Regions from separate parts of the Pseudomonas sp. LBUM1649 genome, predicted to be linked through region 3. Evidence: predicted binding sites of a transcription regulator. Region 3 holds the regulator's gene; each other region holds the start of a gene.
What was found. Region 3 encodes FliA, which starts transcription of late flagellar genes. Its sites were predicted from a motif close to CTAAAGTTTNNNNNNNNNNNGCCGNTAA; they were not measured.

Region 1 (4,168 bases), 360 kb from region 3:
GTTGTTGCTTGCCGTTTCGGTACGCTGCACGTTGTCCAGATTGGTGCTGGCGATGCTGGTGATCTCGGTGAGGTTGCGCGAGATGTCTTCGGCCACTGACGTCTGCTCTTCGGCGGCGGTCGCGATCTGGCGGTTCATGTCGCGTATGGCTTCCACGGCCAGGGTAATGCGCTCCAGCATGGCGCCGGCCTGGGTCACTTGCTCGACGCTTTCGTCGCTGCGCGCCTGACCGTTTTCGATCGCCTGGGCCGCGTTTACCGCACCGGTTTGCACGGTTTGAATGATCTGGTTGATCTCGATGATCGATGCCGCCGTACGCTGGGCCAGGCTGCGCACTTCGTCAGCCACCACCGCGAAACCACGCCCGGCTTCACCGGCACGGGCCGCCTCGATGGCCGCGTTGAGCGCCAGCAGGTTGGTTTGCTCGGCGATGCCGCGAATCACTTCCAGCACTTTGCCGATGCGCCCGCTGTCGGTTTCCAGCTGCCGAATGACCGTGGCGGTGTTGGCGATTTCACCGCGCATCCGGGTGATGGTGTGAATGGTGCCCTGCATGACTTTTTCGCCCTGCTGGGCCGACTGGTCGGCGTCGTCAGCCGCGCGCGCGGCATCCACCGCGTGACGAGCGACTTCCTGTGCGGTGGCGGACATTTCGTTCATGGCCGTGGCGACCTGATCGGTGCGGTTGAACTGTTCGTGGGTGCCACCGGCCATCAAGGTGGCGATCGAGTTCAGTTCACCGCTGGCACTGTCCAGGTCCGAAGCACTGCGTTGCAAACGACTGAAGGTTTCTGCGAGGAAATCGCGCAGGGTGTTGGCCGCCATCGCCAGCTTCCCCAGTTCGTCCTGACGGCGGCTGTCGACGTGCTCGGCGAAACGGCCATGACTGAGTTGCGCCACGTACTCGATCAACTGGCGGATCGGCTCGACCAGATTGCGGTTGACCAGCCACAGGCTCAGCATGCCGATCAACAACCCTGAGGCCAGCATCACAATGATCCCCAGCCACACCGTCCGCTCTGCCGCGGCGCTGATCACCGTGGATTGCTCGGCGCCCTGCTTGCGCAACGCGCTGACCAGTTCGCTCATCTGATCGCTGGTCGCACGGTCCACACCCTTGACCGCGCTGTCGCCAACCGTTGGATCGGCGCCGGCGGCCACGAAGGCATCGCGGCCTTTCTGATACGCCGCGCCCAGCAGGCGATGTTCGTCCCGCAGGCGTTCGATGCGCGTCTTGAGCAGCGGCTCGATCCCCTTTTGCCCGGCCAGCTCGCCAAGAATGCGCTGCACATCACCTTGACGGTCTTCGAACTGCTTCCAGTATTTGTCCAGGTCAGCTGGTTGCTTGCCGCGCAGCAAGACGTTTTTCCACTCCTGCACCTGCACCTTGAACTGCAGGTTGGCTTCATCGATCAATTGCGAAGTATGCAGCGGTCCTTCGATCAGATTGGCGTAGTTCTGGACTCCGCTGGACAGAAAGTGAAAGCAGGCCAGGGCGATCAACAGCATCGCGAACAGGCTGCCGCTGAGCAGGGCGAGAACTTGCGCTCTCAAGGACTTTTGCAAAAGCATCGAAGGGTACTCATGGCAGGAATGAGGCACGCCCGGATCATGGCGTGAAATAGGTCCAGACATCCCTGTCCGCGACCCTGGCTGATGGCTGAGGGCGCGCAACTTAACCCAAGCGTAATCGGCGTGCCAGAGCAGTTCTTGAGATAAATCCGACCACCGGCAGCTCAATTTTTTGCAGCAACTGACCGTCACAAAACCGTCATCCAGCCTTGCAATGATGCGGCTCACGTGAACCTGTAAAAACACGCGACAGGCGCCCCCCATGCGAGCCCTCATGAACCACAGCATCGATCACAGCCATCGCGATCCGGATCTGTTCGGCCTGCTTTACGGTTTCAGTTTTCGCCCCGGTGAGCGCGGCCAGGAGATCGATTCGGCCAGGGCATTGCAGTACCTGCAACACCCGCAAGACGCCGAGCAATTTCTCTGGCTGCACTTGAACCTCGCCCATGCCGCGTGCGAGCGCTGGATGAAGAGCCATCTGGAACTGCCCGACGAGTTTTTCGAAGCCCTGCATGAAGGTTCACGGTCGACGCGCATCGAGCATGTCGATTCGGCGTTGCTGGCGGTGGTCAACGACGTGGTGTTCAACCTCAGCAGCATGACCTCCTCCGATGTCTCGACACTGTGGGTCTGCGCCCGCAGTCGACTGATCATCAGCGCACGCCTGCAACCGCTGCATTCGGTGGACAAGCTGCGTTCGTCGGTAAAGGCCGGTGAATGCTTCCGCTCACCGTTGGAATTACTGGTGCATCTGCTGCGCGACCAGGGCGAAGTACTGACCCAGATCGTGCGCAAGACCAGCCTGAGCGTGGATCAGATCGAAGACGAACTGCTGTCCTCGCGCCTGTCGACCAACCGCGCTGAACTGGGGGCCAATCGCCGGGTGCTGGTGCGTCTGCAACGCCTGCTGGCGCTGGAGCCTGGGTCGTTGCTGCGCCTGCTCAATCGCCCGCCTCCCTGGCTGCAGAAGGAGGACGTCAAGGAGCTGCGCAAGTCCACCGAGGAGTTTGCGTTGATCATCAACGACCTCACGGCACTGGGCGAACGGATCAAGCTGCTGCAGGAGGAAATCGCCGCCAACCTCAACGAACAGAGTAACCGCACCCTGTTCACCCTGACGGTGGTGACGGTGCTGGCCTTGCCGATCAACATCATTGCCGGTTTCTTCGGCATGAACGTCGGCGGGGTGCCGCTCTCACAGGATCCGGAAGGGTTCTGGATTCTGGTGGCACTGGTTGCGACCTTTACCGTGATTGCAGGGCGCTGGGCGTTTCGCAAGCGCCAGGATTTGTAGGCGCGAGCGATCTTTCGATCGATGGTCGCCGCGACCACCCAACTGTTCTGAAACACCGCAATCCTTGTAGGAGCGAGCACGCTCGCGATGGTCGTCAACGATAACGCGGGGAGCCTGACACCCCACGGCGTTCTCCAGTCCATCGCGAGCGTGCTCGCTCCTACAAAAGGTCATGCGTTGCTGTGTTCGCGCATTAGCACCCGCTCGCGCACCACGTCATACCCCCAGTGATAAACGTAGGTGTACGGTAGGAAAAACAGCAGCACGCCGATATCCAGCAGGAACGCTTGCCACAGGCTGACATTCAGCCACCACGCAATCAACGGTACGCCGAGGGCGACCAGTCCGCCTTCGAACAACAGCGCGTGCACCACGCGGACCCAGGCGTTGTGCGCAATGGCTAAACGCTTGAGCACGCGGTCGAACAGGCCGTTGAAGACCACGTTCCAGGCCAGGGCCAATAGGGCAATGACCACCGTGACAGCGCCCATTTCCAACATGGGTTTGTCCATGATCCAGGCCAGCAACGGCGTACAGATCAGGATGGCCAGCAGTTCGAAACCGATGGCCTGGAAAATACGTTCGGTAATGGATTTATTGGCGCTCATGGCCTGACTCCTTGAGTGACGATGATTGCCATGATCCAACTTCAGACCGATACTTCATAACCAATAACCATCGATCAAGGCGATAGTTCATGGCCTCCCAGGAAGTGTTGCAGGCGTTCGTCCAGGCCGCGACCCAAGGCTCGTTTTCCGCGGCGGCGCGCAAGCTGGGCCGCAGCCAGTCGACCATCAGTGCCGCCGTGGCCAGCCTGGAAATCGATCTGAACCTGACGCTGTTCGACCGCAGCAGCCGCAAACCCAGCCTGACCCCCGCCGGGCACGTCATGCTGCAACGGGCCGAAGAGATCCTGGCCGCCACCAGCCGCCTGGAAATGACCGCCAGCCAACTGTCCCAGGGCGTCGAGGCGAAACTGACCGTGGCGATTTCCGACACTTACCAATCCGACCGCTTCGAAGCGGCGCTCAGTGCATTCGAGCCACGTTATCCAGACCTGGAACTCGAATGCCTGATTGCCGAATGCGCTGACCTGGTGGCACTGGTGCAAAGCGGTCGGGCCCACGTCGCCTTCGCCGAAATGCAGGACAGCTACCCGCCGGACCTGGTCAGCTCGACCGTGGAGGAACGCACGGAATTCGCCCTGTTCGTGTCCCGCGAGCATCCGCTGGCCAACCAGAAAGGCATTGACCAGGACGCGCTGCAACAGCATCGCGAACTGCGCCTGGCGACCATCGT
Region 2 (4,168 bases), 1.1 Mb from region 3:
CGGCCGTGCGTCGACGCACATAGCCCTGACGAGCGCGATGCAACGCCTGCATTGCCAGTGCCGCAACGCTTTTGACCGGTACTGCGCAGATTTTTTCATCGCGACCCGCCCGCAAAATCGCCAGTGCATCGTTGCGATCATTTTTAGGCCCGCTGCGATGGGTGGCCACCAAACCGGCTGGAAGAATCCGCGCCAGGTTGCCTTGGTCTTGCAGCTGCCGGGCCCAGGCTTGAGCACCCGGACCGGTCTCCATCAAAATCACGACATGAGGCGGCAGCTGCCGGAGAAACTCATAAAACGCCTCACGCGACTTGATCCGCTGCTCGTAGCGCACTTGGCCAAGGACATCTTCACCGGCGACCTGAAAGACCTGCTTGGCCAGATCCACCGCTAAGGTTGTACAGGCCGACAAATCGGAAGAAGACAGGGATTGATCAATCGAACTATGATTTTTCATGGACTCGCCCTCGCTGTCGTTGGCTGTTTAGACTGCCAGCGTGGCGCATTGACGCCTCGGCTGGGGCGAGTCCATCCAATTACAAAAAGCGGCCTCCAAACCAGTAAAAGCCACAGAAAAAAAGCCGACATCACTGTCGGCTTTTTTGTAGGTCACTGCTTCGGCGATTCACCCGGTTTCGGTGCCGGGTCATCGAACAGGTTCAACCGTTCACGCAGTTCGTGAGCCGGTAGCGGCTCCTTGTCCGCCGGCAACGCGTTCGGGTCGACCGGTGCAGCTGGTGCGGCTCCCGGAGCGGCCGAACCTTGTGGTGCATCCGGAGCAGGCTCCGCACCTTGCGAACCTTCGATAGCACGCTGTGCCTTCTTGGTCAGCACGATAATGTCGATACGGCGGTTGACCGGATTGAACGGATGCTCGCGGTCGAACAGGGCCGACGAGGCGTAACCGACCACACGCGCCACTTGCGCATCCGGGTAGCTGCCCGCCACCAACGCACGGCGCGCGGCGTTGGCACGGTTGGCCGAAAGCTCCCAGTTACCGAATTCACCGGTGCCGCTGTACGGCTTGGCATCGGTATGGCCGCTGATGCTGATCTTGTTCGGCACTGCCTTGATGGTATCGGCCATGGCCAGCAGGATGTCTTCGAAATAGGGTTTCAGGCGGGCTGAGCCTGAGTCGAACATCGGCCGGTTCTCGGCATCCACGATCTGGATACGCAAACCGTCCGGGGTGATCTCGAACAAGATCTGGTCTTTGAATTTCTGCAGTTGCGGGTTCTCTTCGACCTTGTTCTGCAGCTCTTGCAGCAGCAGCTCCAGGCGCTCCTTCTCCACCATCTCGGCCATGCCTTCGACCTGTTCGACGTCGACCGTCACCTTGTCCGGCTGCGGCTGGGTCTTCATCTCGGGGTTGAGGGTGTTTTCCGGCGCCATGGTCGGCGTGCCGCCCAGATCGATGATGTACGGCGTGCCACTTTCGGAAAAGCCGATCGGGTCCTTGAAGTAACCGGCGATGGCGATCTTCTGTTCCGGGGTGGCGGTGGACATCAACCACAACACCAGGAAGAACGCCATCATCGCTGTGGCGAAGTCGGCGAAGGCGATTTTCCAAGAGCCCCCGTGATGCCCGCCGGCGTAGCGCTTGACGCGCTTGATGATTATCGGCTGGTTGTTTTCCATGGCTTAACGACCACGAACCGCTTGTTCCAGCTCAGCGAAGCTAGGACGGTGCGCCGGGTACAGAACCTTGCGCCCGAACTCCACGGCCAGCGATGGCGGCATGCCGGAAGCGGAAGCAACCAGCGAGGCCTTGATGGCTTCGTAGACGTTCAGTTCTTCCTTGGCATCGTGGGCCAGGGAATGCGCCAGCGGACCGAAGAACCCGTAGGCAGCGAGAATACCGAAGAAGGTACCGACCAGCGCCGCACCGACGTGCAGGCCGATGGACTTCTGGTCGCCCTCACCCAGCGAGGCCATGGTCACCACGATACCCAGAACCGCCGCGACGATACCGAAACCGGGCATGGCGTCGGCGATACCGTTCACCGCGTGGGACGGGTGCTCCAGGTCTTCCTTGAGGCTGTAGAGCTCCATGTCGAACAGGCCCTCCAGCTCATGGGGCGCCATGTTGCCGGAGGACATGATGCGCAGGTAATCACAGATGAACGCGGTCATGCGCTCATCCTTGAGGACCGTCGGGTACTTGGCGAAGATCGGGCTCGCCGCGGCATCTTCGATATCCGCTTCGATGGCCATCATGCCTTCGCGGCGGCTCTTGTTGAGAATCTCGTAGATCAGGCCCAGCACTTCAAGATAGAAGGCATGGCTGAAACGCGAACCGAACATGCTCAGGGACTTCTTGAGCACGTGCATGGTCATGTAACCGGGGTTGGCCTGCAGGAATGCACCGAGGGCCGCACCCCCGATGATCATGACCTCGAAAGGTTGGATCAGGGCGGCAATCTTGCCATGGGAGAGCACGTATCCGCCGAGCACGCTCGCGAATACGACGATGATGCCGATTATTTTAGCCATAGGTAGGAGAGCACTTACTGAGTCGGGTTCAAGGTCATATTCGGAAGTTAAAAAATCTCTTCTTCTACTTATCGGCAAAACTGCGCCAGACTATAGCCAGTTCAGGCGAAAAGCCAATTTGACCCCCTCCGGGCATAGGTATTGTTGACGATGATCGCCTCCAGACATGGCTAAACAAACAAACGTCCCGACGCCAACACCGACCACGCTCGAAGGCTGGGTCAAACTTCTCGACGGCGTGCGCCTGCCGGTTCCGCAGGCCAGTCACGACCGTGTCTGCCGGGCCATGCGCGACAGTCGCAGCTCTATGCGCAAGATCGCCGACTTGATGCAGGACAGTCCGGCCCTGGCCTTGAGCGTGATTCGCGAGGCCAACCGGTACAGCCATGGCGGCATGACCGAGCCGGCGGAAAACCTTGAGGTCGCCATCAATCGCCTCGGCTTGAAGCGCACCGAGGAGCTGCTCGCGCGACTGCCTGCCATGCCCCAAGACGAGATTCCGAAAGCCCTGCGCCAGTTGCAATTGATCAGCCAACACGCCAGCCAACAGGCCAACGGTTTTTTTGCCAGCCGCCTGGCGCGCCTGTGGCAGGACATCCACTGGGGCAGCCTGCTTTTTCTGTCGCCGCTGTGGCCGCTGGCCCTGACACATCCGCACCTGCTCGAAGACTGGGAGCTGCGGGTCATTCATAAAGGCGAATCGGCGTGCACCGTCGAAAAGCAACTGTTTGGCGTTCGCCTGCTGAAAATCGGCCTGGCCCTGGTGGACTTCTGGCACCTGCCGATCTGGGTGCAACAGGGGTATCGACTGCTGCTCAGCGAGCAACGGGAGCTGGTGAAGGTCCTGCGCATTGCCCGCGACAGCGAGCATCCGCTACGCCAGCAGAATCGCCTGGATGACGACCCGACCCTGCGCCGCTGGCTCAATCAACCGGCCAACACGGTGTTGCTGGCCAACGGTCTGGCGCTCTCGGCGCACCAGGCCTGGGACAGTCCGCACAGTGAGCGCTGGCAGTACCTGACCAGCCTCTATCTGCAAATACCGATGGCCGAGGTACAACAACAACTGCACCAGCAAGCCGCCAACAGCGCGCGTTATCACGCCATGCCCGACCTCTGGCATCCCGCTGTCGCGCTGATCTGGCCATGGGGCATGAACCCTGTGCATGCAGGGTTGCGGCCAGCCCCGGCCCCCACCGCCGAAGACCTGGCGAAGTGGCGCAAACAATGCGCTGAGTTGTTGGTCGAACCGAGTCGCTTCACCAATGCCATCCACCTGACCACCTCTGCCCGCGACGCGCTGGTTGCCTGCGGCATGCGCAGGGTGATGATCCTGATGGCCGACCGCACCCACGCCCAGCTGCGCGTGCACCAGACGGCCGGCTTGCCTGACGAAGTGGCCGGCCTGAACTTTGTCGTCAGTCAAAGCGCCGTACTGCAACGCCTGCTCTCGCAACAGGCCCAGGTACGCCTCACGCCGCTCAACAACGCACAATTTTCCGCTTTGCTGCCCCAGAACCTGCGCAGCCAGTTCAGCGGTGAACACCTGTTGCTGCGTTCGCTGCTCAACAATGGGCGGGTGATCATGATCGTCGTGGCAGACCAGGGTGGCGGGCCATTCTCGGACATCACCGTGCAAGCCTTCGGCAAAACCGCACAATGCATCGAAAAAGCG
Region 3 (4,168 bases):
GCCAGCCGCATCGCTGGCAGGTGCGGGAGCCGCCGCCGGCGCCTCGGCCTGGGCCTTGACGGCGTTCAGCGAGTCCAGCAGTTGTTCGAACTCATTGTCGGTGATGTCGCCCGAGTCGCTTTGCGCAACCGGCGTTTCAACCACTTCGGTCACCGGCGCAGGCGCAGCCTCCGCAGCGGCTTGCGGCTCGGCCAGACGAGCCAGTGCCGCCAGCAGCTCAGGTGTTGCAGCCGTAATCGGACTACGCTCGCGCACTTCGCTGAACATGCCGTTCACCGCATCCAGCGCTTCGAGGACCACGTCCATCAATTCCGAGTCGACGCGACGTTCACCCTTGCGCAGGATGTCGAACACGTTTTCGGCGATGTGGCAGCACTCCACCAACTCGTTGAGCTGGAGGAAGCCGGCGCCCCCTTTTACAGTGTGAAAACCGCGAAAAATTGCATTGAGCAAGTCCGCGTCATCCGGACGGCTTTCCAGCTCGACCAGTTGCTCGGACAGTTGCTCTAGAATCTCGCCGGCCTCAACCAGGAAATCCTGAAGGATCTCTTCATCGGCGCCGAAGCTCATCAGGGGGTGCTCCTAAAGGTCTAAAAACCCAAAAACCTAAAATGCTAAAATTCTAGAAGCCTAGGCTGGATAACAAATCGTCCACATCGTCCTGACCGGACATAACGTCTTCTCTTTTATCGGCATGAATCTGCGGACCTTCACCCTGAGAGAGATGTTTTTGTGGATCTTTTTCTGCAAGCATCAAAGCACGGTCATGTTCGATGCCCGCAAAGCGGTCCACCTGACTGGCCATCAGCACGAGCTTGAGCAGGTTGCTTTCTACTTCGGTGACCAGTTGGGTCACGCGCTTGATCACCTGGCCGGTGAGGTCCTGGTAATCCTGGGCGAGCAGAATGTCGTTGAGGTTGCTCGACACGGCGCGGTTGTCTGCGCTGCTGCGCGTCAGGAAGCCGTCGACGCGCCGGGCCAGCTCACGAAACTCTTCCGCCCCGACTTCGCGCCGCATGAACCGCCCCCAGTCGGTGCTCAAGCCCTGGGCTTCGTCAGCCAGACTGTTGACCAGCGGCGTGGCGTTTTCCACCAGGTCCATGGTGCGGTTGGCGGCGGCTTCGGTCAGCTTGACCACATACCCCAGCCGCTCGGTGGCGTCGGTGATCTGTGACACTTCCTCGGCTTGCGGCATGTGCGGGTCAATCTGGAAATTGACGATCGCGCTATGCAACTCGCGGGTGAGCTTGCCCACTTCCTGATACAGGCCACGGTCACGAGTCTGGTTGAGCTCATGGATCAATTGCACAGCATCGCCGAACCTGCCCTTTTCAAGGCTCGCGACCAATTCGACGGCGTGTTTTTTCAGGGTCGATTCAAAATCGCCCTGGGATGATTCGTTATGCCCCATAGCTCCCCCGTGGCGCAGTTCAACCGATGCGTTCGAAAATCTTCTCGATTTTTTCTTTCAACGCCTGGGCCGTGAAGGGTTTGACCACATAGCCGTTTACGCCGGCCTGGGCCGCTTCGATGATCTGCTCGCGCTTGGCTTCGGCAGTCACCATCAGCACTGGCAGGTGCTTGAGCTTTTCATCGGCGCGCACGTGGCGCAGCAGATCGATACCGGTCATGCCAGGCATGTTCCAGTCCGTCACCAGAAAGTCGATGCTCCCGCTGTTGAGTACTGGAATGGCGGTAGTGCCATCGTCGGCCTCGACCGTGTTGGTGAACCCAAGGTCACGCAACAGGTTTTTTATGATCCGCCGCATCGTTGAGAAGTCATCAACGATGAGGATTTTCATGTTCTTGTCCAATTCGACCTCCAAGCAGACTAAAACGCGCCCAGCACCTGGACGCGCCATTTCAATCAATCTGGCAAAACACTCGATGACTGTCTGGAGTACAACGGATCGAGACCGGCGCGGTTCATCACCCCACCCGCCGCGTCGCAGTGCCCCCACACTGCCTTCAGCGCGCTCGCCACTCTCCCAGACGCCCCCGCAAACGGGCCGCGCACTGGCTGTGTAACTGGCTGACCCGGGATTCGCTGACTCCCAGGACCTCGCCGATTTCCTTGAGATTCAACTCTTCGTCGTAGTACAGCGCCAACACCAATCGCTCACGCTCCGGCAAATTGGCGATCGCGTCCGCCAGCGCCGCCTGGAAGCGTTCATCTTCCAGATCGCGAGACGGTTCAAGATGAGCACTGGCGCCATCCTCGTGCAGCCCTTCGTGTTCGCCGTCCTGCAACAGGTCGTCGAAACTGAACAGCCGGCTGCCCAGGGTGTCGTTCAAAATCCCGTAGTAATCGTCAAGACTCAATTGGAGTTCGGCCGCAACTTCGTGATCTTTAGCGTCACGGCCGGTTTTCGCTTCAATCGAGCGAATGGCGTCGCTGACCATCCGCGTATTGCGGTGGACCGAACGTGGCGCCCAGTCCCCCTTGCGCACTTCATCGAGCATGGCGCCGCGGATGCGGATGCCCGCGTAAGTCTCGAAACTCGCGCCTTTGCTGGCGTCGTATTTGGTCGATACTTCCAGCAGGCCGATCATCCCGGCCTGGATCAGGTCTTCGACCTGGACACTGGCCGGCAAACGCGCCAGCAAGTGATAGGCAATGCGTTTAACCAGCGGCGCGTAACGCTCGATCAGCTCGTACTGCGCGTCACGCGCCGATGCCTTGTAGAGGTTGTAACCGCTGGCTGTCATAGCACCGGTCCTGCCGTTTGTTGCACGAGGCGCTCGACGAAAAATTCCAGGTGCCCGCGCGGGTTGGCGGGCAGCGGCCAGGTGTCGACCTTCTGCGCGATCGCCTTGAACGCCAGCGAGCACTTGGAGCGCGGGAAGGCCTCGTAGACGGCGCGCTGCTTCTGCACGGCCTTGCGCACGCTTTCGTCGTAAGGCACCGCGCCGACATATTGTAAGGCGACGTCGAGGAAGCGGTCGGTGACCTTGGTCAACTTGGCGAACAGGTTGCGCCCTTCCTGAGGGCTCTGCGCCATGTTGGCCAGGACACGGAAACGGTTCATGCCGTAATCGCGGTTGAGCAATTTGATCAACGCATAGGCGTCAGTGATCGAAGTCGGCTCGTCACAGACCACCAGCAACACTTCCTGGGCCGCGCGCACGAAACTGACCACCGACTCACCAATGCCTGCAGCGGTGTCGATCACCAGCACGTCGAGATTGTCGCCGATGTCACTGAAAGCCTGGATCAGGCCGGCGTGCTGGGCCGGGCTCAAATGGACCATGCTCTGAGTGCCGGACGCCGCCGGAACGATGCGGATGCCGCCGGGGCCCTGCAACAGTACGTCGCGCAATTCACAGCGGCCTTCGATCACGTCGGCCAGGGTACGTTTGGGTGTCAGGCCCAACAGAACGTCGACGTTCGCCAGGCCCAGGTCAGCGTCCAGCAGCATGACGCGCCGGCCAAGCTCAGCCAAAGCCAGGGACAAGTTCACTGACACGTTAGTTTTGCCGACGCCACCTTTGCCGCCGGTCACCGCGATCACCTGTACAGGATGCATGCTGCCCATGTTATTTCTTTACCTTGTTCTGCATAGACGGGGCCACATAACTGGCTGCGCGTTCACAATCGGAACAATGCATGGCAGGCCATCGATGTAGGTACAAAAACTATTCATTGTTACCTCAGCCAACCTGCTTGGTCGGACTGTGGTAGATATCAGCGAACATGTCAGCCATGGCCTCTTCGCTGGGTTCTTCCTGCATTTGCACGCTGACGGCCCGACTGACCAGTTGATGACGACGCGGCAGATGCAGATCATCTGGAATCCGCGGGCCATCGGTCAGGTAGGCCACCGGCAACTCATGGCTGATGGCCAGACTCAACACCTCGCCCAGGCTCGCCGTTTCATCCAGTTTAGTCAGGATGCAGCCAGCGAGCCCACAACGCTTGTAACTGTGATAAGCGGCGGTTAGAACTTGTTTCTGGCTGGTGGTTGCCAGGACCAGATAATTCTTTGACCTGATGCCTCGAGCGGCCAGGCTTTCGAGCTGCATGCGCAGGGCCGGATCGCTGGCTTGCAGGCCGGCGGTATCGATCAGCACCACGCGCTTGCGCAACAAGGGATCCAGCGCCTGGACCAGCGACTGGCCCGGATCGACGTGGGTCACCGGCACATTGAGGATCCGCCCGAGGGTCTTG

Region 1: ACA058_RS06015 (methyl-accepting chemotaxis protein) is a predicted target of FliA. The motif match lies at 1,688-1,715, and genes of this name have one in related genera.
Region 2: motA (flagellar motor stator protein MotA) is a predicted target of FliA. The motif match lies at 2,562-2,589, and genes of this name have one in related genera.

Annotation. Positions count from the first base shown of each region.
Region 1 covers NZ_CP166807.1:1,327,107-1,331,274, reverse strand. Annotated here, with positions in the region: gene ACA058_RS06015 (methyl-accepting chemotaxis protein) at 1-1,572, opposite strand, end outside; gene ACA058_RS06010 (transporter) at 1,847-2,869, shown strand; gene ACA058_RS06005 (multidrug/biocide efflux PACE transporter) at 3,040-3,477, opposite strand; gene ACA058_RS06000 (LysR family transcriptional regulator) at 3,567-4,168, shown strand, end outside.
Region 2 covers NZ_CP166807.1:549,654-553,821, reverse strand. Annotated here, with positions in the region: gene ACA058_RS02430 (IS110 family RNA-guided transposase) at 1-412, opposite strand, end outside; gene motB (flagellar motor protein MotB) at 610-1,638, opposite strand; gene motA (flagellar motor stator protein MotA) at 1,642-2,493, opposite strand; gene ACA058_RS02415 (HDOD domain-containing protein) at 2,660-4,168, shown strand, end outside.
Region 3 covers NZ_CP166807.1:1,689,420-1,693,587, reverse strand. Annotated here, with positions in the region: gene ACA058_RS07815 (chemotaxis protein CheA) at 1-570, opposite strand, end outside; gene ACA058_RS07810 (protein phosphatase CheZ) at 623-1,411, opposite strand; gene ACA058_RS07805 (chemotaxis response regulator CheY) at 1,431-1,802, opposite strand; gene fliA (RNA polymerase sigma factor FliA) at 1,969-2,709, opposite strand; gene fleN (flagellar synthesis regulator FleN) at 2,706-3,536, opposite strand; gene flhF (flagellar biosynthesis GTPase FlhF) at 3,652-4,168, opposite strand, start outside.